Regions from separate parts of the Metabacillus schmidteae genome, predicted to be linked through region 1. Evidence: riboswitches for the same ligand, from Rfam matches in the RefSeq annotation. Region 1 holds a riboswitch; each other region holds the start of a gene.
What was found. A riboswitch is a leader RNA that binds a small molecule or an ion and turns the genes downstream of it on or off. The one in region 1 is predicted to bind S-adenosylmethionine.

Region 1 (5,645 bases):
TCAATTAAAATTTTTATCCGCTCTCTATGAAATTCTACTAATTCATCTTCGTTTAATGAATAATTCCCACGATATTCAGAGCCATCGGCAAGAAATGCACCATACGGACCTACAGAAGCAGCCACTAGTGGTTTAGGCCGGTTATTCTGATATTCGATATCTGTCCAAAACTCATCGCGTGCCTTCGTAGCAATTACAACAGACTTCTTAATTAAGTCGACCGCCTCTTCCTCATTCAGACCTTTTTCCCTATATCCTTCAATCGTAGCTTGATAGCTGGCTGTTATGGCGCAATCTGCTCCCGCCTTGAAATAATCTGTATGAACCTGCTTAATGAGATCTGGATTTTCCATTAATATTTTTGCTGACCATAAACGGTCATTTAGATTACACCCATGATTCTCGAGCTCTGTAGCCATTGCTCCATCGATAATCATAATTGGAAAGTTACTCAGGATCTTTTCTATTGGATTCATCTCATATCCCTCTTCCTAAAAGTAAAGATACTAGAAAAACTTGGCTTGTCGCCAAGCCCTTATGGTGAAAGCCTTAGTTTTTCTTGTACTATCATCCATAAAATTTATACTTTCTGATAGTACTAGAAAATCTTACTCTTATTTCTTTAATACTTTACTTAAAAATTTCTTTGTTCTTTCAACACTAGGATTGGTGAAAATTTGTTCTGCTGTTCCTTCTTCAAGAATCATTCCATTCTCCATAAAGATAATTCTGTCGGAAATTTCACGCGCAAAATTCAGCTCGTGGGTAACAATCAACATTGTATTTCCTTCCTTTGCCACATCTTTAATAACTGTTAAAACTTCATCAACTAACTCTGGGTCTAAAGATGAAGTCGGCTCATCAAATAATAAAACCTTTGGATTAAGTGCCAGTGCTCGAGCAATACCAACCCTTTGTTGTTGCCCACCGGAAAGCTGAGCAGGATAATGATTTAACCTATCTTGAAGACCCACTTTTGCAAGGATATCTGTGCTTACCTTCTTTGCTTCCTCGGGATTCACACGCTTAACACTTGTTAAGCCAATCATTACATTTTGTAACACAGTTAAATTTTTAAATAAGTTATACTGTTGAAAGACCATTCCTGTTGATGTTCTTAAAGATTGAACATCTGTCTTACCTGCTGATTCAACATCTATTCTTTTCCCGTTAATTTCAACGATTCCACTTGTAGGATGTTCTAAAAAATTGAGACAACGCAATAATGTTGATTTCCCCGAACCACTTGGTCCAAGAATAGAGACAACCTCCCCTTTATTAACAGAAAAATCAATCCCTTTTAACACATGCTGTTGACCAAAATATTTATGAATATTCTCCACTTTAATCATGAGATAACCCCTCTTTCATATCTCCGGGCACGCTTCTCTACTAAAGTAAGTAATCTCTCTACGATGATACATAGAATCCAATAAATAATCGAAACCGCTATATAGACTTCAAAAAAGGCCAATCCGCGAGAGCCCATAATTTTGGCTTGTCCCATAATATCAATAACACCAATAATAAAGACAAGAGAAGTGTCCTTAATCGTACTAATAAACATATTTCCCAGATTAGGTATGGCCACTGTTAAAGCCTGCGGGAAAATAATTTTCAGCATCATTTGTGTTGGACTCATCCCTATCGCTTTAGCAGCCTCAAACTGGCCTCGATCAACAGATTCTATTGCTGACCTTATTGTTTCAGATAAATAAGCACCTAAATTAATAGAAAAGGCTAATAATGCATATATTTCCGGTGGAATAATGTTTACATCGACATTTTGAAGCCAGCCATATTCAGTTTGAAGAAAGTAAATGACTTTTGGTATTCCATAAAAAACAAGATAAATTTGCACCAACAAAGGTGTGCCTCTAATAAAAGATACGTAAAAAGAAGAGATTGTCTTTAATACCGGCACCCGATATATTTTTATAAGTGCTGTAGCAAGTCCAAGAAATAAACTTAGAATCATTGACCCTACCGCAATACCAATTGTAATAGGTAATCTTGCAACAATTGCAGGAAAGCTTTCTATTAAAAAACCAATATCTAATAAATTTTCCATTTTGTATTCCCTTCTCCAACCTTATTCAGGAATATATTCTCCACCAGTCCATTTTTTCGATAGTTCAGCTAACGTTCCATCTTCCTTAAGTTGTTTAAGAACCGGATCAACTAGTGCTTTTAATTCCTCACCTTGCTTCTCATCTTTAAATACAATTCCCATGTCATCTTGAACTAGGGGCTGACCTACAACTTCTACATCAAGATCATATTTTTCTAAGACTGTATGAATCATAATGGGATCATTTACATAGGCATCAATACGTCCATTTTGTACATCCTGCAAAATCTCTGAAGGAGTGCCACTTTCGCTATACTTCAAAATAATGTCATTTTCAGCTTTCTTATTATGTTCTTCTAGCAAAAGAGTATAAGAATCTCCAGCTAACGCTCCGACCTTTTTCCCCTCTAAATCTTCTATTGTATTAATATCTGTTCGACCTGATTTTACGACAATCACCGTTTCTGCTGCAAAATATGATTCATCCGTAAATAAATATTTCTCTTCACGTTCTTTTGTTTTTGCAACTTGATCTGCAACTGCTTGGATTTTATTTGATTCTAATGAAAGAAACATACTATCCCAAGGTGTTGCAACGAATTCAAACGAATAACCATCTAACTTTTTATCAATTTCTTTCACAACGTCAATATCATATCCTGTCAGTTCATTGTTCTCATCAGCAAAAGCAAAAGGTGGATAATCATTCTGTGTCCCGACTAGTATGACTTTATCTCCTGTTTCATTTGCTGTTTCTTTAGAGGAACAACCATTTAATATTCCGGCTAAGCCTACTAGTGCAATCAGTGATAAAAATAAACGAGATCTCTTTTTCATTTTTTTACTCCTTTTTAATAATGTTGGATAATTCCACATCAAAAAATCCTCCTTCAATCAGAAAGAGGATTTTTATCTAAACCTTATCTCTCAGAATGAAACACTCTGCAGGAATTAGCACCTTTCATAAAATGATGGTTGCTGGACGTCATAGGGCCTGTCCCTCAGTCTCTCGTGATAAGTAATTCAATTTTTAGTATATTATGATATTATTTAATATTAAGATGATTGTCAAATAAATTTTCTAATTAATTCATATTTTTATTAACTTGTACATCATTAACATTTCAACAAATCATAAAAACAAATGAATAAGGCAGATTGGAGATTAAATATCTTGGAGAATGAACTTATTTTTGATGTTGCAATTATTGGTGCTGGCACGATGGGAATGGCTGCTGGTGCCTTCTTAGCTCAGCAGCAAGTAAAGACTGTTTTAATTGATGCCTTCGATCCTCCTCATAATCGTGGAAGTCATCACGGAGATACCCGCATGATTCGGCATGCATATGGCGAAGGTAGACAGTATGTAAGTTTAGTAAAACGCGCTCAGCAATTATGGGAAGAATTAGAAGAACAAACAGACTATAAGATTTTTGAGAAAACAGGAGTTATAGGACTCGGACCAAGAGATTCTGCCTTTCTTCAGGAAACAATTGCTGCTGCAAACAAATACGAATTGCCATTAGAGGTAATGGATAGTCGTGAGGTAAAAGAGAAGTGGCCAGGTTTCTCTGTACCGGACCATTTTATCGGATGCTTTGAAGCAGAGTCAGGGTTACTCTTCAGTGAGAATGCCATTCAAGCCTATAAAGACATTGCGATTAAAAATGGTGCACAATTAGTGACAAATACTCCTGTTCAGCAAATTGAATCAAATGACTCATCTGGTATCAAAATCACAACGAAAAACAAGGTATTCCGGGCTAAAAAGGCCATCGTAACAGTTGGGGCTTGGGCTTCCAAACTGTTACCAGATCTAAAACTTCCCATTCAGCCAACCCGTAAAGCCTTTGGCTGGTTTGATACACCTACTGACCTATATGATGCTGCTAACTTTCCATCTTTTTATATAGAGGATAAAGACAATATGTGTTATGGATTTCCTAATGTAAATGGAACAGGTCTTAAAATTGGAAGATCTGATGGTGGACAAGGAATTGATCCCAACAAGCATACTCAGAATTTTGGACAGTATGAATCAGATGAAGAAGATCTTCGTTTTTTCCTTAAAACCTATATGCCTGAAGCAAACGGACCGTTAAAACAAGGAAAAACATGCCTATATACAATATCAAGTGACAATCACTTTATCATTGATCACCACCCTGAAAATAAAAGCATCATTTTTGCCTGCGGCTTTTCCGGACATGGTTTTAAGTTTTCAAGCGTGATGGGAGAAGTATTGAGCGAGTTGGCTGTGAACGGACAAAGCAAGTTTGATCTTTCCATATTTTCACTAAAGAGGTTTGGTTTGTAATAATGAAATTACCCTATAAAAAGCCGAAGATATTAAGCTAAATCTTCGGCTTCCATTATATTCATATCTTAAGCTTATTTTTTATACATCTTAAACTCTAAGAAAAAAAAGACCCTCAGTTTTGACGGTCTCTTAATACAACGAAAGGCTCAATTTTATTTTCTTAGCTTCATCTGTATAAACACTAATAGTATAAATGCCTTTTTTCCCATCAAATCTTATTACTCCATTTTTTACTGAAGATATTGTATCTTCCCAAATTTTCTCATCTGAATGTTCAACATATATAGTATATTCCCCTTCTTCAACCGAAGCTTCAAAAGGAATAGTCATAGTTCCGTTAACTGTTTCATTGATTTCAAAAGTTTCAACTTCATGATTACCCTTTAATGAACCAATAGATACATTAACTTCTCCATTGGTTGTTGTTTTGTTCATATTTATCACTACATTATCTCCAAAAATAAAGGTAACGACCAAGGTAATAACGGTGAATAGCCCTATGGTTCCTCCTAGAACTATCCCTAGAATTATAATGACCCGTTTATTCAAACCTTTAAATGATTTATGTGTTTGTGTACTCAATTTATAAACTAGTCTAAAAATTAGAGGAAAGGCGATTGCTGGAAACAGGATAAAGACCCCTCCTCCAAATGAAATGGCTTGAATGATAAATAATAGCAATGCAAAAAAATAAAATCCGACACCAAACCAGTAGGTAAACCTATAAAACTTACTTTCTATGTATGGCTTTCCAAACATAAAATATATTATATTTTTCAAGATTAAACCTCCTACTATCTGAAACTAATTCTTTATAAAATAAAATTCTTTCCCTTATGAAATAATAGCCACATATGAAGGTAATGTCTATGTCTGCTTCATCTATCTGGTTATATTTATACGAAAAAAATCCCCTTTTGTTCTGCAATAGACAAAAGGGGATAATTATTTTCACGTTTATTCAGTTAATCCACTTGGATTTTGGTAAAGTGATTGTACTTCTGTTGCCGGGATGGCTACTCCATCATACAGACGCACTTCATCCATCAATCCTTTGAAAGGAGTATCCCAATAGTTAACACCTAAACCAAATTCAGCATCAAGAGAAGTAAATACATTCGGGAAATTGTCGCCTGTGTATTTAGCCACTCCATTGATATAAAATACAGCATGTCCTTCCTGGACCGTTAAAGTAAGATGTGACCACTGACCTTCAGGTATGGTGGTATCTGTTACAGCATCATACCATTGATC
Region 2 (5,645 bases), 2.3 Mb from region 1:
CCTTCAATATGACCAACAATATTCATAACCTCTACTACATTTGGTCTCGGACGTCTTTTATCAATTATGGCAATTGGCGCCTTCAATCGATCTGCTAATTTACGAGCTCTCGTAACTCCGCCATGGTCTGGTGATACAATGACAATATCATCTAAATTCTTATTAATGAAGTATTCTCCTAAAATTGGTACACCTAATAGGTGGTCAATTGGTATATCGAAGAAGCCTTGTATCTGTGGTGCATGTAAATCCAGGGCAATCACACGAGTAGAGCCTGCTCTTTCAAGCAGATTTGCAACCAGCTTTGCAGTAATAGGCTCCCTTGCTCTTGCTTTACGATCTTGACGAGCATATCCGTAATATGGAATAACTAAATTAATGGTTTTTGCAGATGCACGTTTTAAAGCATCTACCATTATTAATAGTTCCATTAGATGTTCATTTACAGGATTGCTAATCGATTGGATGATATATACCTCATCTCCTCGGATACTCTCCTCAATGTTTATTTGAATTTCTCCATCACTAAAACGAGTAACAGAACTCTTTCCTAATTCAACGCCAAGTAATTCTGCAATCTTAGTAGCTAACTTGGGATCAGAGTTTAGTGAAAATAGTTTTAAATTAGAATCTGCGTAGCTATTAGGCATGGTAAAATGTAAACCTCCAGTAGGACTATTAATTTGTGGCTTTGTTATAAACAAGTATTGATTTTTAACACTAAGATAAATGTTCGGAAATCAACAGGAAATATTAACAAAGCCTTAGAAATGAGTAATTTGTATAATCTTTTCTTATTTTACACTATTCCTTGTGAGTTCAATAGTAACTTCACTATAATTCTTTTAATTTTTTAGTAACTCTTTATGTAAAAAAATGCGAGACCTAGTATGGTCCCGCATTTTTATTCATTCATCGTCTTTTTATCTTTTGTTGACAAGTAACTTCTCTCTCGTATGCTCAGCAGCTTCTACCATAACTTTTAATGCAGCAACCGTTTCTTCTATTCCCCGAGTTTTCAAACCACAATCAGGGTTAATCCAGAACAATTTGGGATCGAGTACTTGTAGGGCACGATCGATATTTCGTAATAATTCCTCAACTCTTGGTACTCGTGGACTATGGATATCATATACTCCTAGACCAATCCCTTTGTTATAAGTTGTTTCTTCAAATGCTTGAATCAATTCCCCATGACTTCTTGATGTTTCTATAGAAATAACATCTGCATCAAGTGCATCAATCGTATCAATAATATTTTTGAAATCTGAATAACACATATGTGTATGAATTTGTGTTTCATCTTGCACAGATGTTGTAGCAAGTTTGAATGCATAAACTGCGGCATTGAGATAATTCTCCCAGTTTTCACGCTTTAATGGAAGTCCTTCCCGAATCGCCGGTTCATCAACTTGAATCATTTGAATGCCATTTTTTTCAAGGCTATCAACTTCTTTCCGAAGCGCCAAAGCAATTTGATTAGCCACTTCATAACGAGGGATATCATCACGAACAAATGACCAATTTAGTATTGTAATTGGACCTGTTAACATTCCTTTTACAGGTTTTGATGTTAATGATTGAGCGTACACTGTTTCCTTTACTGTCATTAATTCCTTCAAGTCAACATCGCCATAGATAAGCGGTGGTTTCACACACCTTGACCCATATGATTGAACCCATCCGAACTTTGTGAATTGAAATCCTAGTAGTTTTTCTCCAAAATATTCAACCATATCTGTCCGCTCGAATTCCCCGTGGACAAAAACATCTAAACCGAGTTCTTCTTGAATATCGATCCATTTTTTAATCTCTGCTTTAATATAATCCTCATATTCCACATCGGTTAACTCGCCTTTACGCCATTTTAACCGCTTATTTCTAACTTCTTTTGTTTGTGGAAAGCTACCGATTGTAGTCGTAGGAAGCAAAGGTAAATCAAAAGCATTTGCCTGTAATTCCTGACGCACAGATAACTCTGCTCTCCGGTCTACATCATATAAATGAATGTTATTTACGGCATCCTGTACTTCTATATTGTTTCGGAATGATGATTTGTTTAAAGATTGGATGGCTGATGTACTCTCTGTAATTTGGTTTTGTACTGATTCAATGCCATTATTTAATGCTCTTGTTAATATGACAACTTCATTTATTTTTTCATCTGCAAAAGATAATGCATTTTTTATAACTTCATCAAGCGTTTCTTCACTTTTTACAGTTACTGGTACATGCAATAAACTTGATGATGGCTGAACGATTAAACGATCCCTTGAAACAAACGTTGATAGTTCAGTAATAGTTGCAAGCTTCTCATCTAGATTGCCACGCCAAATGTTACGTCCATTGATTACACCAGCAGCTAACACCTTATCCTGTGGAAAACCAAATTGATTTAAAGCAGCAAGGTGATGGCCGCCATCATGGACGAAATCGAGTCCTATCCCTTGGACTGGAAGAGAACAAACTTCTTTGAAATAATCAATACGATCAAAATAAGTTTGCAAAATCACCTTAACATTTGGTGCTGCTTCATGTAACTGATGGTAGACCTCCTGGAATAATTCAAGCTCATCAAGAGAAACATTTGTTGCTAAAATCGGTTCATCGATTTGAACCCACTGGACACCTTCTGTTTGTAATTGCTTAAGGATCTGAGCATACAGGGGTACAAATTTTTTGACTACGTTATTAAAATCAGACTTCTTGTATCCTTTTGAAAGCTTCACAAAGGTTATTGGTCCTAGAATGACTGGCTTTCCATCAATATTTAGCTTTTGTTTTGCTTCTTTGAAAAATTGAAGCGGGCGGTTCTCTACCAGTTTAGGCTCTACATGATGTAACTCCGGAACAATATAGTGATAGTTTGTGTTAAACCATTTTGTCATTTCACAGGCAACTGCACCTTTATTGCCTCTCGCCATATCAAAATATGTTTCTAATGAAACTGGTCCATTACTATTATTTTCAAAGCGCTCTGGTACAAGTCCAAACATGACAGCTGTATCAAGGACATGGTCATAAAAGCTGAAATCTCCGATAGGAATTATATCAATACCTTGCTCTTTTTGCTTTTTTAGGTGTTGAAGCCTAATCTCTTCCATTTGTTTTAAAAATGCATCCTTTTCAAGGTTCCCTGCCCAATAATGTTCAAGCACCTTTTTCCATTCTCGTTTTTCACCAATACGTGGATAGCCTAAATTCGAGCTTTTTATTTGATTCATACCTTCATACACTCCTCTAATTTTTTTGTCCCAAACTAAAAAATCTCTCTTTTCAAATTAGAAAAGAGAGATTCATACGCATGGCTAACTAGAATTGAGACATCTTGGCTTTCTCAACACGTATTCCTCACTCCTCCCTATCATCCGTAGGTACAAGCGCATATATCAGGCAGGTCTCCTGACTTAGGTTCATCGCTTCTTATCCCTTCCCATTTCATCAAGAAATAGTGGTGAATGATAAGTTGCTCCCCAATACAGTGGCGGGACCGTGCCGGATTCTCACCGGACTTCCCTTTTAAGCTATGATTAAATTTTCACAGCACCTGATACATTTGATATGTAATTTTCAGACGATTTCTTCCTCAATAAAACCTAAAGACCTCTCTATTAAGAATAGAGAGGTCTTCATTTTATTGAAATCCCCTCTTATTTTACAAAGACACATACTTTGTAGGAATTAGCACCTTTTCAACAACGATGGTTGAATGGTTGCCGGGCTTCATCGGGCCAGTCCCTCCGCCACTCTTAATAAGAGTTTTTTGATAATTAATGATATTTTGAATTTAATAGCATATTAGCATGAGAAAAGAAAACTGTCAAAGAGAATTTTCTTATTTTTCCATTATTAATTAAAAGGAAATTGTAGATAGAACTTATTTTTGGTAACCTTTTATTCTATTAAACCATTAGGATAAACGATCACTTTTAAACTTTCTTTTTTATTTAACCTAGCACGTTCCATCGCTTCTTTCGTTTCGTTAAGAGTATAACGGTCTGTAATTAAGCTATCTAAATTGTAATTTTGTGATGACAAAAACTCTATTCCTTGAGAATACGTATTTGCATATCTAAAGATTCCAAAAATGTCTAATTCATAATCTGCAATAAGTGGAACATTGAGAGCAATTTCATCTTGTGGCGGCAATCCAACAATGGCTAATTTTCCACCTCTTTTTAAAGATTTCAGGGCTGATTGAAGCGCTTTCGGATTACCTGCTGTTTCAAATGCAACGTCAACACCTTTTCCAGCGGTGATGCTTGCAATTTCTTCATTTGGATCTTGCTCTAAAACATTTATAACATGAGTTGCGCCAAGTTTTTTTGCAGCCTTCAAACGGTTTTCCTCTAGGTCAGTAACGATTATTTTTGAAGCCCCAAAGGCTTTAACTGCCGCAATAGCTGTAAGTCCAACAGGTCCCATACCCATGATAACCACTGTTGATCCCGGTTGTAGGTTTGACCTTTTAGCTGCATGAATTCCTACAGAAAAAGGCTCAACAAGTGATGCTTCTTCAAACGATAGATCATCTGGAATAGGAAATAAAAAATCTTCCCGGTGTTTTATATATTGAACAAAAGCACCATCTACTGGCGGAGTTGCTAAAAATTGAACTTCTGGACAAAGATTATATCTTCCTTCCTTACAATATTCGCATTGTCCACAAGTAATGCCAGGTTCGATTGCCACACGATCTCCAATTTTCAACCTGGAGACTTGTTCGCCAACACTTACAACAATACCTGCGCATTCATGACCTAAAATAATGGGCTTTTCAACAACATATCTTCCAATTTTTCCATGTTCATAATAATGGATGTCAGATCCGCATATCCCAACAGCCATTACCTTGACTAATACCTCATTACCTTTAACTTTTGGAACAGCAACTTCCTGAAGTTCAATTTCGTAAGGCTTCGTCATTACTGCAGCTTTCATAATAGTTGGAATTTCTAATTTTTCAACATTCTTGACAATAGATTGATTCGTCATCTTTTTTTTATCCCCTTTCTTACCCTAAAACGAAACCGCTTTCTAAATTACTTATTTAGAACAGTTCATGTGTTGATTGTCTGATAATTGATTCTGGAATGTTATACTAATCTCTTTTAGGATACCATCATTTTTATATTCTAAAAAGATAAAAAAACAGGATTTTCAATTTGTTTTATTAATTTTGTAATAGATTTCTGAAAAATTTTTCAATTAATCAATGAATCTTTTTTAAAAAATGATCATTCAGATGAAACAATTGTTAAGTCTCTCTCGTTTCATATACGAAAAACAAACAAAGGGAGATGTTTCATTTGAATAAATTAAAAAAGTTATCAGCAACTGTATTAACTGCTTCTGTATTATTATTAGGAGTACCTGCAGGAGGAGTAAGTGCCCAAGAAAGTATCAATTATTCTATCTTTGACTTACAAGGTATGTTGAAACAAGGATCTAAAGGAGAAAACGTTAAAATCATGCAGCGCGCATTGAACGAAGTAATGGGTGCTGAATTATCTGAGGATGGGATATTTGGTCCTAATACCAAAACAGCTGTTATGGCGTTTCAGAAATCTAAGAAAACACTAAAGGTTGATGGCATCTACGGACCAAATACACATGCAGAGCTATCTAAAGAAATTAACTCTTTC
Region 3 (5,645 bases), 3.0 Mb from region 1:
TCATTAATAAAAGCTCGTGAAATTGAGTTACATATCCCAGGAAACAGATTGTTTTATCTTTCGGTAGCTCCACAGTTTTTTGAGATCATTGTTTTAAAGCTGCAAGAGTCTAATTTAGTTCAAACAAAAGGCTGGAAGCGTCTCCTCATTGAGAAACCATTTGGGCATGATGTCACGTCAGCACGTGAATTGAATGAAAAACTTTCTAGTGTTTTTGATGAAGAAGAAATTTACAGAATTGATCATTATTTAGGCAAGCCAATGGTTCAGAACCTGGAAACATTGGAATTTGCAAATCCTGTCCTTCAAAGTTTATGGAACAATGAACATATCGCGAATGTCCAAATTACTGCAAGTGAAACAGTAGGAGTTGAGAAGCGGGCTTCCTATTATGACAAGGCAGGGGCGATTCGTGATATGGTTCAAAACCATATGATGCAGTTGCTGATGATGGTTAGTATGCATTTTCCTAAAAGCTTTTCTGCAAATACGGTACAACAAGAAAAGAGAAAGATAATGGAAGCTGTTCGTCCATTGAAAAAGGAAGACGTTTCTAAAGACGTTGTTAGAGGTCAATATGGTTCTGGAGAAATAAATAGTCAGCAAGTAATTGGATATAAGGATGAACCAAATATTGATCCATCTTCTATGACTGATACATTCATCGCTGCACGCCTTTGGATTGATGATCCGTTATGGAAGGGTGTCCCATTTTATATTCGAACAGGAAAGCGAATGAGAGAAAAATCCACTCGGATTGTGATTGAATTTAAAAATCTATTACCGAAATACGATGGAAAAACGGAGCCAAATCTATTGGAAATCGGAATTAACCCTGATACAGAAGTGTCATTCCAACTAAATAGTCGTAACCCTTTGAAAGAAGGGAAGATTGAACCGATCCATGTTGACTTTACACCTGAACAGAGTGACATTCCCGAGGCTTATGAAATTATATTGGTAGATGCATTAGAGGGTGATGCTACTTATTTTGCTCACTGGAAGGAAGTAGAATTATCTTGGCAACTTGTTCAACCAATTCTTGATGCATTTAAGGAAAATCTTGTCCCGCTTCATGAGTATCCATCTGGATCATATGGTCCAACTGCTGCACACAAACTACTTGAAGAAGATGGATTTGCATGGTGGTCAATTGACAACACAATTGAAAATGATATTCAAACTGAAAATAGATCTCAAAAGCTGAACAACAACAAGTAACCGTTGAGTCGGACTAATTAAAGGAGTGGTAGTAATGAAAGTAGGCTTAATTGGATTAGGTAAAATGGGGTTAAATATTAGTAAAAATCTCATCGATCACCAACATGAAGTGGTTGCGTTTGATATTAATGAAAAAACAGTAGATGAGATAAAACAATATGGTGCTCGAGGAACCTCGGATTTAAAGGAACTGGTACAGTCTCTTGAAAGTCCAAGAATTGTGTGGATCATGGTGCCACATAAAGTCGTTGATCAAGTGATACAGGATGTTAAGCCACTGCTATCTAGTGGTGATATCGTCATTGAAGCAGGTAATTCTCATTATAGTGAGTCAATGCGAAGATATGATGAGTTTAAGGAAGTGGGGGTAAGCTACCTTGATGTTGGAACATCAGGCGGGATGGAAGGTGCTCGCAATGGCGCAAATTATATGATTGGAGGCGACCAGGAGGCATGGGAGGTCGTTGAACCAATCTTCCGGGACACGGCAGTTGAAAAAGGCTATTTATATACAGGGAAATCAGGAAGTGGCCACTTCTTAAAAATGGTTCATAATGGGATTGAGTATGGAATGATGGCAGCTATCGGAGAAGGATTCGAGGTTCTAGAAAAAAGCCAATTCGATTATGATTATGAACGAGTAGCAAGAGTTTGGAGTAATGGTTCTGTCATTCGGTCATGGTTAATGGAACTTACAGAGAATGCATTTGCCAAAGATGCCAAACTACATGATATTAAGGGAATTATGCACTCATCTGGTGAAGGGAAATGGACGGTTGAAGAAGCGTTAGATCTCCAAGCAGCAACTCCTGTTATTGCACTTTCATTAATGATGAGATACCGATCGCTGGAAACAGATACCTTTACAGGTAAAGTTGTTGCTGCATTGCGAAATGAGTTCGGTGGACATGCGGTGGAAAAGAAATAAAGTAGTCGCTATGCCAAGGCATTTCTGCCAATTCAATTGGCATGTAAAAAAGCGTCCATCTGTCCCATGATCATCCTGGTCAGATAGACGCTTTTTATGTTTTACTTGATTTACTTTTTCATGTTTTGTTTTCGTCACTCTAGTGTTCATATCGGCTAATGCATATGTTCCTCGATTTAATACTGGATCTCTTTTACCTTCCCGCAATAATTTTTCTCTTTGCTTTTTTGCTTTTGATTTTGTCATCTGCTTCACTCCAATTTATAAAATTAATGTTCTCATTTCTATTATATTTTATACGAATATGTTTTGGTTAAACTAAAAGAAAGCTTATGTAAAAAAACTTTACCTCTCTAATGAGAAATAAAGTCTTATTCTCTGTAAGGTCATTTTTGAGAAGTGTCAGGCATAATCCAAACAACTTCACATAAGCGAACAAAAAAAGTAGATTCACGTTCTTGAAGAACAACATGATCTGGTTTTACATCCATAACAAGTCCAGCTACTCTTCCTCTTGTTGTTTCAAGTACTGCCCGCTTTCCAACTAATGTACTTGTTGCAGCATACACGTATGGTTCTACTACCATCACTTGCTTGGGCTGCATCATATTTTCCATGTGCATAGGCTGCTGCATCATATTCATATTGTCCATATGCATTGGCTGAGTCATAGTGTGATACATGTTATTCATTTATTATTACCTCCATCATCTGTTTTTCCCACAATCACAACATATTCAATGGTTTGGGTATTGCTATGGGTATTCACCCAATTCCAAAAATTCTATTAAGGATAAATATACTGTTACTTAATAGTTTATAAACTAGAAAATTTTACAATTAATGTTTGACATCTTACTTAAGGAAAGAGTATATTAATTGTATTAACTTAATATTTTGATATTTTCTTATCAAGAGAGGTGGAGGGACTGGCCCTATGATACCTCGGCAGCGGACTTTAATAAGTACTGTGCCAACTCCAGTAGCATGATGCTATAGAGATAAGAGGAGCAAGGTATAACTATGCTAACGAACCCCTCTTCTTATTTATGAAGAGGGTTTTTTAGTTTTAAGGTATTAAGTACTACAGTTAATTCGATTTGTTTATCGATATACATAGAAATTCTATACTGTAGGTAAATTTTTTAATAAGGGAGAGTTCTACATGACAAAAACATTAGTAAAAGCACCATTTAGAGCAGATCACGTGGGAAGTTTATTAAGACCGGAACGAATTCATAACGCTAGAAAAGATTTTCAGGCAGGAACAATTACAGCTCAACAATTACATGATATTGAAACAGAAGAAATAAAAAAAGTTGTAGACAAGCAAATTGAAGTTGGCCTGCAAGCTGTAACAGATGGAGAATTCCGCCGCAGATTTTGGCATACAGACTTTTTAGAGCATTTAAATGGTGTAGAAGGATATGTGCCAGGTCATGGGTTTAAATTCAATGGTGAAGAAACAGAAAGATACGATGTACGAGTAACTGGAAAAATCTCATTTAATCCGGATCATCCACACGTAAAAGAATTTATTGAATTTAAAGAAATCGTTGGTGATCGTGCGGTTGCAAAACAAACAATTCCTAGTCCTAACCAATTATTCAATGCAGGAATTCGCAATTTAGACATTTATCCAGACCTTGAAGAATATACAAATGATGTTATCCAAACATACCGTGATGCTATTAAAGCTTTTTATGATGCTGGTTGTCGGTACCTGCAGCTTGATGATGTATACATTGCAGGACTGAACGCACCGGAAATTCCGTTTAATGATAGTGGCTATTCTCGTGAACAGTTAATCGACTTAGCCTTACGAGTGGCAAATGGTGTATTAGAGGATAAACCGGAAGATCTTATTATTACAACACATCTTTGCCGTGGTAATTACCGTTCAACATGGGCATTTGAAGGCAGCTATGCTAAAATCGCGCCAACATTATTTGCAAAAGAAAAAGTAAACGGATTTTTCTTAGAATATGATGATGATCGTTCTGGAGATTTTGCACCGTTAGAATACATTCCAAATGGAGGACCACAAGTCGTTCTTGGGGTATTCACATCAAAGCATGGCAAGCTGGAAGATAAAGAAAACATTAAGGCACGTGTGGAAGAAGCAACAAAATATGTACCACTTGAGCAAATTTGTATTAGTCCACAATGTGGCTTTGCTTCAACTCATCATGGAAATATCCTAACAGAAGAAGAACAATGGGAGAAGTTAAAGTATATCGTTGATATTTCGAAAGAGATTTGGGGATAACATAATAAAAGCGAACATCAATTGATGTTCGCTTTTATTCATCTATTAAACTAATCATTACATATAATCGTAAACAGAATCTTCAAAATAGAGCCAGTGATAGTATTCAATTTGTGCATCTGACATTTCGGACACTTGTTTTTCACTAAATTTTTGTTTATCTAATAATTTATTCACTTTATAATCTCTGGCTACTTTGCTCATTTTAAAATCCTCCTTATGTATAAACCAAGACTTAATCTTTTGTTGTTATAATGTTGTAATCGCTTTCCTTAACTTCTTGTCTTTATTATATATCTCAAACTTAGATAAAACAAATATCAATTTGATATGATTTTGCGAAAACTAATATAGAATTGTTATTTATACATAGAGATGTAGTTTTATGGGTCAAGGGGACAGGTTCACTGTCCCTTTTTTTTACTTTGGGACAATTGACCTGTCCCCATGTCCCTTCATTCCATTTAATCCATTTTTTATTACATGATTAATGATTTCTGCCATTTCTTTTGGGGATTTATCCATACCTTGATTTAGCCATGATTTAATCGTATAGATACTCCCGCTAATAGTAAAAATACTTAAATACATAGACATTTCCTTACTTAGTTGTTTATCAGCTTTCCAGTTTTTCATAAAGATATCCTGTGCAAATTTGTTTTGAAATGTCGTGTCTACTTTTTCATTAAGAAGTGTCTGACACACCTCGTGCTTTGATGCGAAGTATTCCAATAATTTCTCAATCATCTGGAGATCGTCTTGATCATTTTCAAAGTTACACTGATGTAAATACCCAGCCATATCATCAATCAACTCATTTTCTATTTTGTCAAGAAGATCAAACTGATCTGTGAAATGAGAATAGAATGTAGATCGATTAATATCAGCCCATTCACATATTTCTTTAACTGTAATAGAGGAAATCTGTTTTTCCTTTAATAGTTGCATAAGACTATCCTTTAATACCATTTGCGTATATTTTTTACGTCGATCCAGTTTTGAACTAGACATAAAAATCACCTTTTCATATGCATTATCCAACATATATTGTAAATATGTTGTTCAACTAACGGATGTTAAATAACTGATTGTTGAATAGCCAACACCGTGTCAATATAATGATAGGGTGAACATGAAAAAAAGGCAAGAGAGGGTGAAAACTTATAAATAGTGCAGCACGAATTATTAAACATAAAAAAGCAGTCGTCATTACATTTATGATCCTTA
Region 4 (5,645 bases), 1.2 Mb from region 1:
AAGCTATTTATAATTATTGATGTAAGTTTATGTTTTTTTATGTAATAATTATTTTGTGAAATGTTAATTTTGCAATTCATACATAGTGAAAGTGGGAATCATAATGGCAAAGGGAACACATACAGTAGAAATTCCAGTAGATGTACAAGCAGTTTGGGACTATGTCAGTGATCTTGAAAAATGGGCAACATCGGTACCAGCCTATAAAGAACATGAAATCATAAATGACAAGCAATCAATTTGGACATTTGAAGGTAATGTGAAAGGTATTAAAAAAACAATAAAAGCGCAGGTAGATATTACCGAATGGAATGAACCTTCAAATATAAAGTTTGAATTAAAAGGTTTAACAGATAATTTTACAGGAAGCGGTCACTTTACTGCAGAAGAAGTTAACGGTAAAACAACAATGACTTGTACGGTGGACGTCCGTGCAGGAGGATTATCGGGTGCAGTGATATCACCAATTATTAAATGGGCTGTTCCAAAAGTAGCATCTCGTTTAACAGAATCTATTGCACGTAAAATTGCCGTTTTGGCATAGTATTAGAGTTTTATTAGAAATTCAAAATGGCGGAAATGGAGGGACTGTCCAAAATAATGGATGGCCCTTTTTTCAGTATTTGATTGCTTAAGTATAAATAAATATGTAAAAACCAAATAAAGGTAGATTTGAGTTCATCTGTATCTTTTAGAAGGGGAAAAGTGGATAAAGCATACGTAAAAAAGAAATGTGAATGCTTTTACAGAGGTAGCAAGTACAAAGCCATATGCAAAATCCAAATAAAGGGAAAAATGAGCTCGAAAGCTGTGGGTTTTGTAAAAATAAACCATTTCTGTATGCTTATAAGGTGAAAAAGAGAAAAAAGCATACGTAAAAAAGAAATGTGAATGCTTTTACAAAGGCAGCAAGTACAAAGCCATATGCAAAATCCAAATAAAGGGAAAAATGAGCTCGAAAGCTGTGGGTTTTGTAAAAATAAACCATTTCTGTATGCTTATAAGGTGAAAAAGAGAAAAAAGCATACGTAAAAAAAAATGTGAATGCTTTTACAAAGGCAGCAAGTACAAAGCCATATGCAAAATCCAAATAAAGGGAAAAATGAGCTCGAAAGCTGTGGGTTTTGTAAAAATAAACCATTTCTGTATGCTTATAAGGTGAAAAAGAGAAAAAAGCATACGTAAAAAAAAATGTGAATGCTTTTACAAAGGCAGCAAGTACAAAGCCATACGCAAAAACCAAATAAAGGCAATTTCGAATTTTAAGTTAAACGAACTAAACCATCCTAATAATGAATAAGGATGGTTAAAAAAATATTTAAACTAACATAGAGAAATACGCATTAATAATTCATGTATTCACTAATTGAGGAAAAAACATCCCTTCTATATCTCTGTCGCAATTTCTTTCCTATTAGGAGCTAGCGGTGGCTGTTCGAGCCATTTATTTTGAACCATTAAATCAAACCACTTCTTTGTTACCATAAGATTTTTCAGAATGGTTGACTCATAAGTCGTTACAAGATCTGTTCGCATAGCTGATGCTAAACCTGCCCCATGATAGTTTTGGGCTGCTTGAAATAAAAAACCAACATGATACAAGATTAGTTTATCTGAAAAAGGAGATTCAGTTGAGGTTGTCACTTCGGTTTCCCAAGATTTTGGAACAGGTAAATTATCCCTTTGCATAATTTTGGAAAAATCCTTTATTTGTTCGTCAGCAGTATTCTCGGAATCAGTTAAAAACTTCCTTACTTCTTTTGATTGAGTGATTTGACTAAACGCAATAGAAAGTGTTTTCGCCATTATGCTCTTTTTAAGGTTTAAAGAAATACTAATGATTTCGGTTGCTGCTAATTTTCTACCCTTACCGAAAAATCCATCTGTGAAATCCTTGCTGGAAATATATTCAGGATTTTTATTGGGATATAATAAGGGATCTCTTTGAAAATTTCCTTTTTCAAGCAATAACTCGATTGTTTGATGATACATGTTTTTAGCGTCATTATCACATGAATCGTAAAAATCCCTTAAGTCTTTTCTAACTGATATAGCCAGTGAAGTACTGTGCCCAAGTAAACCATGTAATGTCATAATATGTAAGTAATTTAGGCAGAATATATCTGAAAACAGTCTTGGCTTATCTTTAAAAAGATCAGATTCATTAAATCCAATTGGAACTGGAAACCCCTCGTTCTCGATAAAACTTGCGATTTGTTTCTTTTGTTTTCCGAAAGTATTTATGGCATCTTCAAAAATTTTTTTAATTAGCTCGTCTTCAATAATAGAAACCATATATTGATTTACCACATCAGTCATTGTACCGTTTACATACTCTCCCCAAAGTGAACCTATCTCCGAAGATGTGAGTTTTAATTTATTACCATCCACAATATCACCTCATGTATAATGATTTCCTAATTCATTAGGTCTTATGAGCTTAACAATTAATTTGAGCTAACAAATCACTGTGGAAACAAGTTCTAATATTAAGTGTTATTGCACTTCAAACAGGAGAGGGCTCTTTTTTTATGTAATTTTAGGTTACAATTAATTCATCCAATTCATTTAAAGAAGGTGTTAAGATGATTATCCTTTTTGGTATGTTAATATTTGCGGGAATTTTTGCTATATTTGATGCTTTAAGAAAGGTAAATAATAATATTTTGGACCAAACAGAAGAGATAAAAAAGTTACGTGAAGCCATAATAGAGAATAAGAAATGAATGATGAAATGGTTGAATGCGAGCTGCAATGATAGATACAAAAAAGTTTTGGGTACAAGAAGCCATACATAGAAGTAAACCTTAATAATTTAGTATAGATTGAAATTGTAAAAAATATATATAAAGGGGGATGTTAGTCTAATAAGATAGTAACAGGGTTGTGTTATTTATGAAAAGTCTTTAGGAAGAAGGATCGCCTCTTTTTTTTATGTGTATGTAATCATTTAATTGTAACTACATAATTGTTAGTCTTTTTTAGGTGGTGAATCATTTGAATTTGTATTTTTATATAACAATAATTATTGGGTTTTCTCTTATATACTATGGATATGTTAGGAAAATAGATAATGATTTAAAAAAGAAAAAATTAGAGATAGAAGAAAAAAAGATAGAATTAGAAATTAAGAAATTAGAACTTGGTTTAGAGAGTAAAGACCATGGTGAAAAGCGTTAGATGTACTATTGATTTTCAACAAAATTGTAAACACGAAAGAAGGGAATGGTATTTTTTCGTACTCCCTCGTTTTCGTGTTCTTCGGTTCTTTTGCTTGTTAGGCTTTATCTACAAAAGATTTTAATAAATCATTTTGGAATAATAATATGATCATGACGGAAGTGAGATATTCAGTTCTGTCCAGAACCAAAAACTATCCAGAAAAATTTTGTTGATATAGCAATAAATATCATGTAATCTTTTATACTGTGACAAAAAAATAGATTTTTCTTCTTATCAAGAGAGATGGAGGGACTGGCCAGATGAGATCTCGGCAGCGGAACTTAGTGATTAAGTTGCTGTGCCAATTCCAACAAGAAAGGCTTGATAGATGAGAAGAGTATTTTATAGATATAAGGCCTCTTCTTGTTTTTATGAGAAGCGGCTTTTTTGTACTATCAGAAAGTACATAAATTTTTATGGATGATAGTATAAGAAAAACTAAGGCTTTGGCCATTAGGACTTGGCGACAAGCCAAGTTTTTCTAAGAAGATAAGAAAGCATAAAAGTTTGTGCGTAGTTTTAGTGTCTAGCTCGAGCCGATAGGCGGGCGCCTTGAGTTTTTCTTATGGGGCACAGAATGGTCAAAAGACCCGTCCCATTTAATATTTGGAGGTGGAACAATGAAAAAAGGTAATCCATGGGCGCTAATCCCATTTGTTGTGTTTTTGGTTTTATTTATTGGTTCAGGAGTTATTACAGGTGATTTTTATGCCTTTCCAGTCATAGTAGCCATTGTGATTTCGGGTGCTGTTGCTCTGGCGATGAGTCGAAAAGAATCGTTTTCGCGGAAGGTTGATATTTTTTGCCAAGGTGCAGGTAATGTAAATGTCATGTTGATGGTTCTTATTTTTCTTTTGGCTGGGGCTTTTTCAGAAACAGCAAAAGGCATGGGGGCAGTAGACTCCACTGTTAACTTTGCTTTATCGGTTGTTCCGCAAAACTTGCTTGTTGTAGGCTTGTTCATCATTGCCTGCTTTATCTCCCTATCCATGGGTACGTCGATGGGAACGATTGTGGCATTGGCGCCAATTGGAGTTGGGATAAGCGAACATACCGAGCTTTCAATTGCTTTAGTAATGGCGGCGATTATTGGAGGTTCAATGTTTGGCGATAATTTATCCTTTATTTCAGATACAACTATCACTGCGGTTCGTTCACAAGGCGTACAAATGAAGGATAAATTTAAGGTGAATTTTTGGATTGTGTTGCCGGCAGCCATTGTAACAGGCATTATTTTAGGTGCTATTACAATGGGTGAAACGGCACAAGTAGAGCATTTAAGCTATAATTGGGTAAAAATTGTTCCCTATGTTCTGGTCATTATTTTTGCGTTAGCTGGAATGAACGTTTTCCTTGTTCTTGCATTAGGGACTGTTCTCGCGGGAGCTGTTGGCTTAGCGGATGGCAGCTACCATTTAATGAGCCTTTTGCAAACGATTGGCGAAGGAATGGCAGGCATGTATGAAATCGCCTTTCTTGCGATATTAATAGCTGGAATGGTGGAGGTTATTAAATTTAACGGCGGAATTGACTTTCTGCTTCACCTTGCGACACGAAGAATTAAATCGAAAAAGGGTGCAGAATTTGGAATTGCCGGTCTTGTGAGCTTAACTGGTCTATCCACGGCCAATAATACGATTGCAATTCTGATCGCCGGTCCGCTTGCAAAAAATATGGCTGATCAGTATGGGATTGACCCGCGAAAGTCAGCAAGTATATTAGATATTTTCTCCTGTGCGATCCAGGGCCTTCTGCCATACGGAGCACAACTTCTGGCAGCTGCAAGCGTCGCGGGAATATCACCAGTAAGCATCCTGCAATACTCATTCTATCCAATTCTTATAGGAATCTGTGGAATTATCGCTATCCTCATTGGATACCCGACAAAAAAGAAAGCTTGATTTTATATTTTAAAGCAACGGGGGCATGTCCCCCGGTTGAATTAATAATAAAGTAAAGGTTCGTGCATTAGGTATTATCAAGTTGGAAGTAGCAATAGGAACAGAGAGAGCAAGCACTTATTAATCTTCCAAATATAGATTTCGTGTGAAGTATTGATTAACACAACTAAATAGGAATTGTTAAAACGTCTTAGATCCTTGATAGTGCAGGAGCTGAGACGTTTTTTTATTAAATGAGGAACGAGCGAGAAATGTTTTAACACGTTAGGGAGGAAGAATCATTAGAGATTCTATCTGTATCTCTTTCTTCCACAAAAGGGCCATTATATGTAGTATGGTTTTGGACCGTAATTAACGTTAATAAAGTTACAAAAACAGCCTATTTCCTATCTTTGTTTACTAGTTATATATAGTTATTAATTATAGTTTCCAACGTAAACAACGATAGGACTTTACTTGGAGGGGTGGGTATGATAGGCTGATACGCCACTGAAACACCTGCTTCAGCCTTTCAAGACCAAT

Region 2: it holds a riboswitch for S-adenosylmethionine, as region 1 does, so the genes downstream of both, metE (5-methyltetrahydropteroyltriglutamate--homocysteine S-methyltransferase) here and HWV59_RS01205 (transporter substrate-binding domain-containing protein) in region 1, are expected to answer to the same signal.
Region 3: it holds a riboswitch for S-adenosylmethionine, as region 1 does, so the genes downstream of both, HWV59_RS15810 (5-methyltetrahydropteroyltriglutamate--homocysteine S-methyltransferase) here and HWV59_RS01205 (transporter substrate-binding domain-containing protein) in region 1, are expected to answer to the same signal.
Region 4: it holds a riboswitch for S-adenosylmethionine, as region 1 does, so the genes downstream of both, HWV59_RS07075 (Na+/H+ antiporter NhaC family protein) here and HWV59_RS01205 (transporter substrate-binding domain-containing protein) in region 1, are expected to answer to the same signal.

Annotation. Positions count from the first base shown of each region.
Region 1 is NZ_CAESCH010000001.1:265,626-271,270, forward strand. Features, by position in the region: gene mmuM (homocysteine S-methyltransferase) at 1-476, opposite strand, end outside; gene HWV59_RS01195 (amino acid ABC transporter ATP-binding protein) at 615-1,352, opposite strand; gene HWV59_RS01200 (amino acid ABC transporter permease) at 1,349-2,071, opposite strand; gene HWV59_RS01205 (transporter substrate-binding domain-containing protein) at 2,093-2,908, opposite strand; SAM riboswitch class I at 2,989-3,092, opposite strand; gene solA (N-methyl-L-tryptophan oxidase) at 3,246-4,388, shown strand; gene HWV59_RS01215 (hypothetical protein) at 4,521-5,171, opposite strand; gene HWV59_RS01220 (lipocalin-like domain-containing protein) at 5,349-5,645, opposite strand, start outside.
Region 2 is NZ_CAESCH010000001.1:2,533,950-2,539,594, reverse strand. Features, by position in the region: gene HWV59_RS12180 (ribose-phosphate diphosphokinase) at 1-650, opposite strand, end outside; gene metE (5-methyltetrahydropteroyltriglutamate--homocysteine S-methyltransferase) at 924-3,224, opposite strand; cobalamin riboswitch at 3,376-3,566, opposite strand; SAM riboswitch class I at 3,648-3,759, opposite strand; gene HWV59_RS12170 (NAD(P)-dependent alcohol dehydrogenase) at 3,895-4,995, opposite strand; gene HWV59_RS12165 (peptidoglycan-binding domain-containing protein) at 5,310-5,645, shown strand, end outside.
Region 3 is NZ_CAESCH010000001.1:3,276,827-3,282,471, reverse strand. Features, by position in the region: gene zwf (glucose-6-phosphate dehydrogenase) at 1-1,221, shown strand, start outside; gene gnd (phosphogluconate dehydrogenase (NAD(+)-dependent, decarboxylating)) at 1,256-2,149, shown strand; gene HWV59_RS15815 (YuzF family protein) at 2,536-2,841, opposite strand; SAM riboswitch class I at 3,055-3,157, shown strand; gene HWV59_RS15810 (5-methyltetrahydropteroyltriglutamate--homocysteine S-methyltransferase) at 3,315-4,418, shown strand; gene HWV59_RS15805 (hypothetical protein) at 4,476-4,622, opposite strand; gene HWV59_RS15800 (TetR/AcrR family transcriptional regulator) at 4,839-5,429, opposite strand; gene HWV59_RS15795 (efflux RND transporter permease subunit) at 5,636-5,645, shown strand, end outside.
Region 4 is NZ_CAESCH010000001.1:1,467,603-1,473,247, forward strand. Features, by position in the region: gene HWV59_RS07055 (CoxG family protein) at 104-544, shown strand; gene HWV59_RS07060 (DUF3231 family protein) at 1,387-2,391, opposite strand; gene HWV59_RS07065 (hypothetical protein) at 2,586-2,726, shown strand; gene HWV59_RS07070 (hypothetical protein) at 2,998-3,180, shown strand; SAM riboswitch class I at 3,451-3,557, shown strand; gene HWV59_RS07075 (Na+/H+ antiporter NhaC family protein) at 3,843-5,123, shown strand.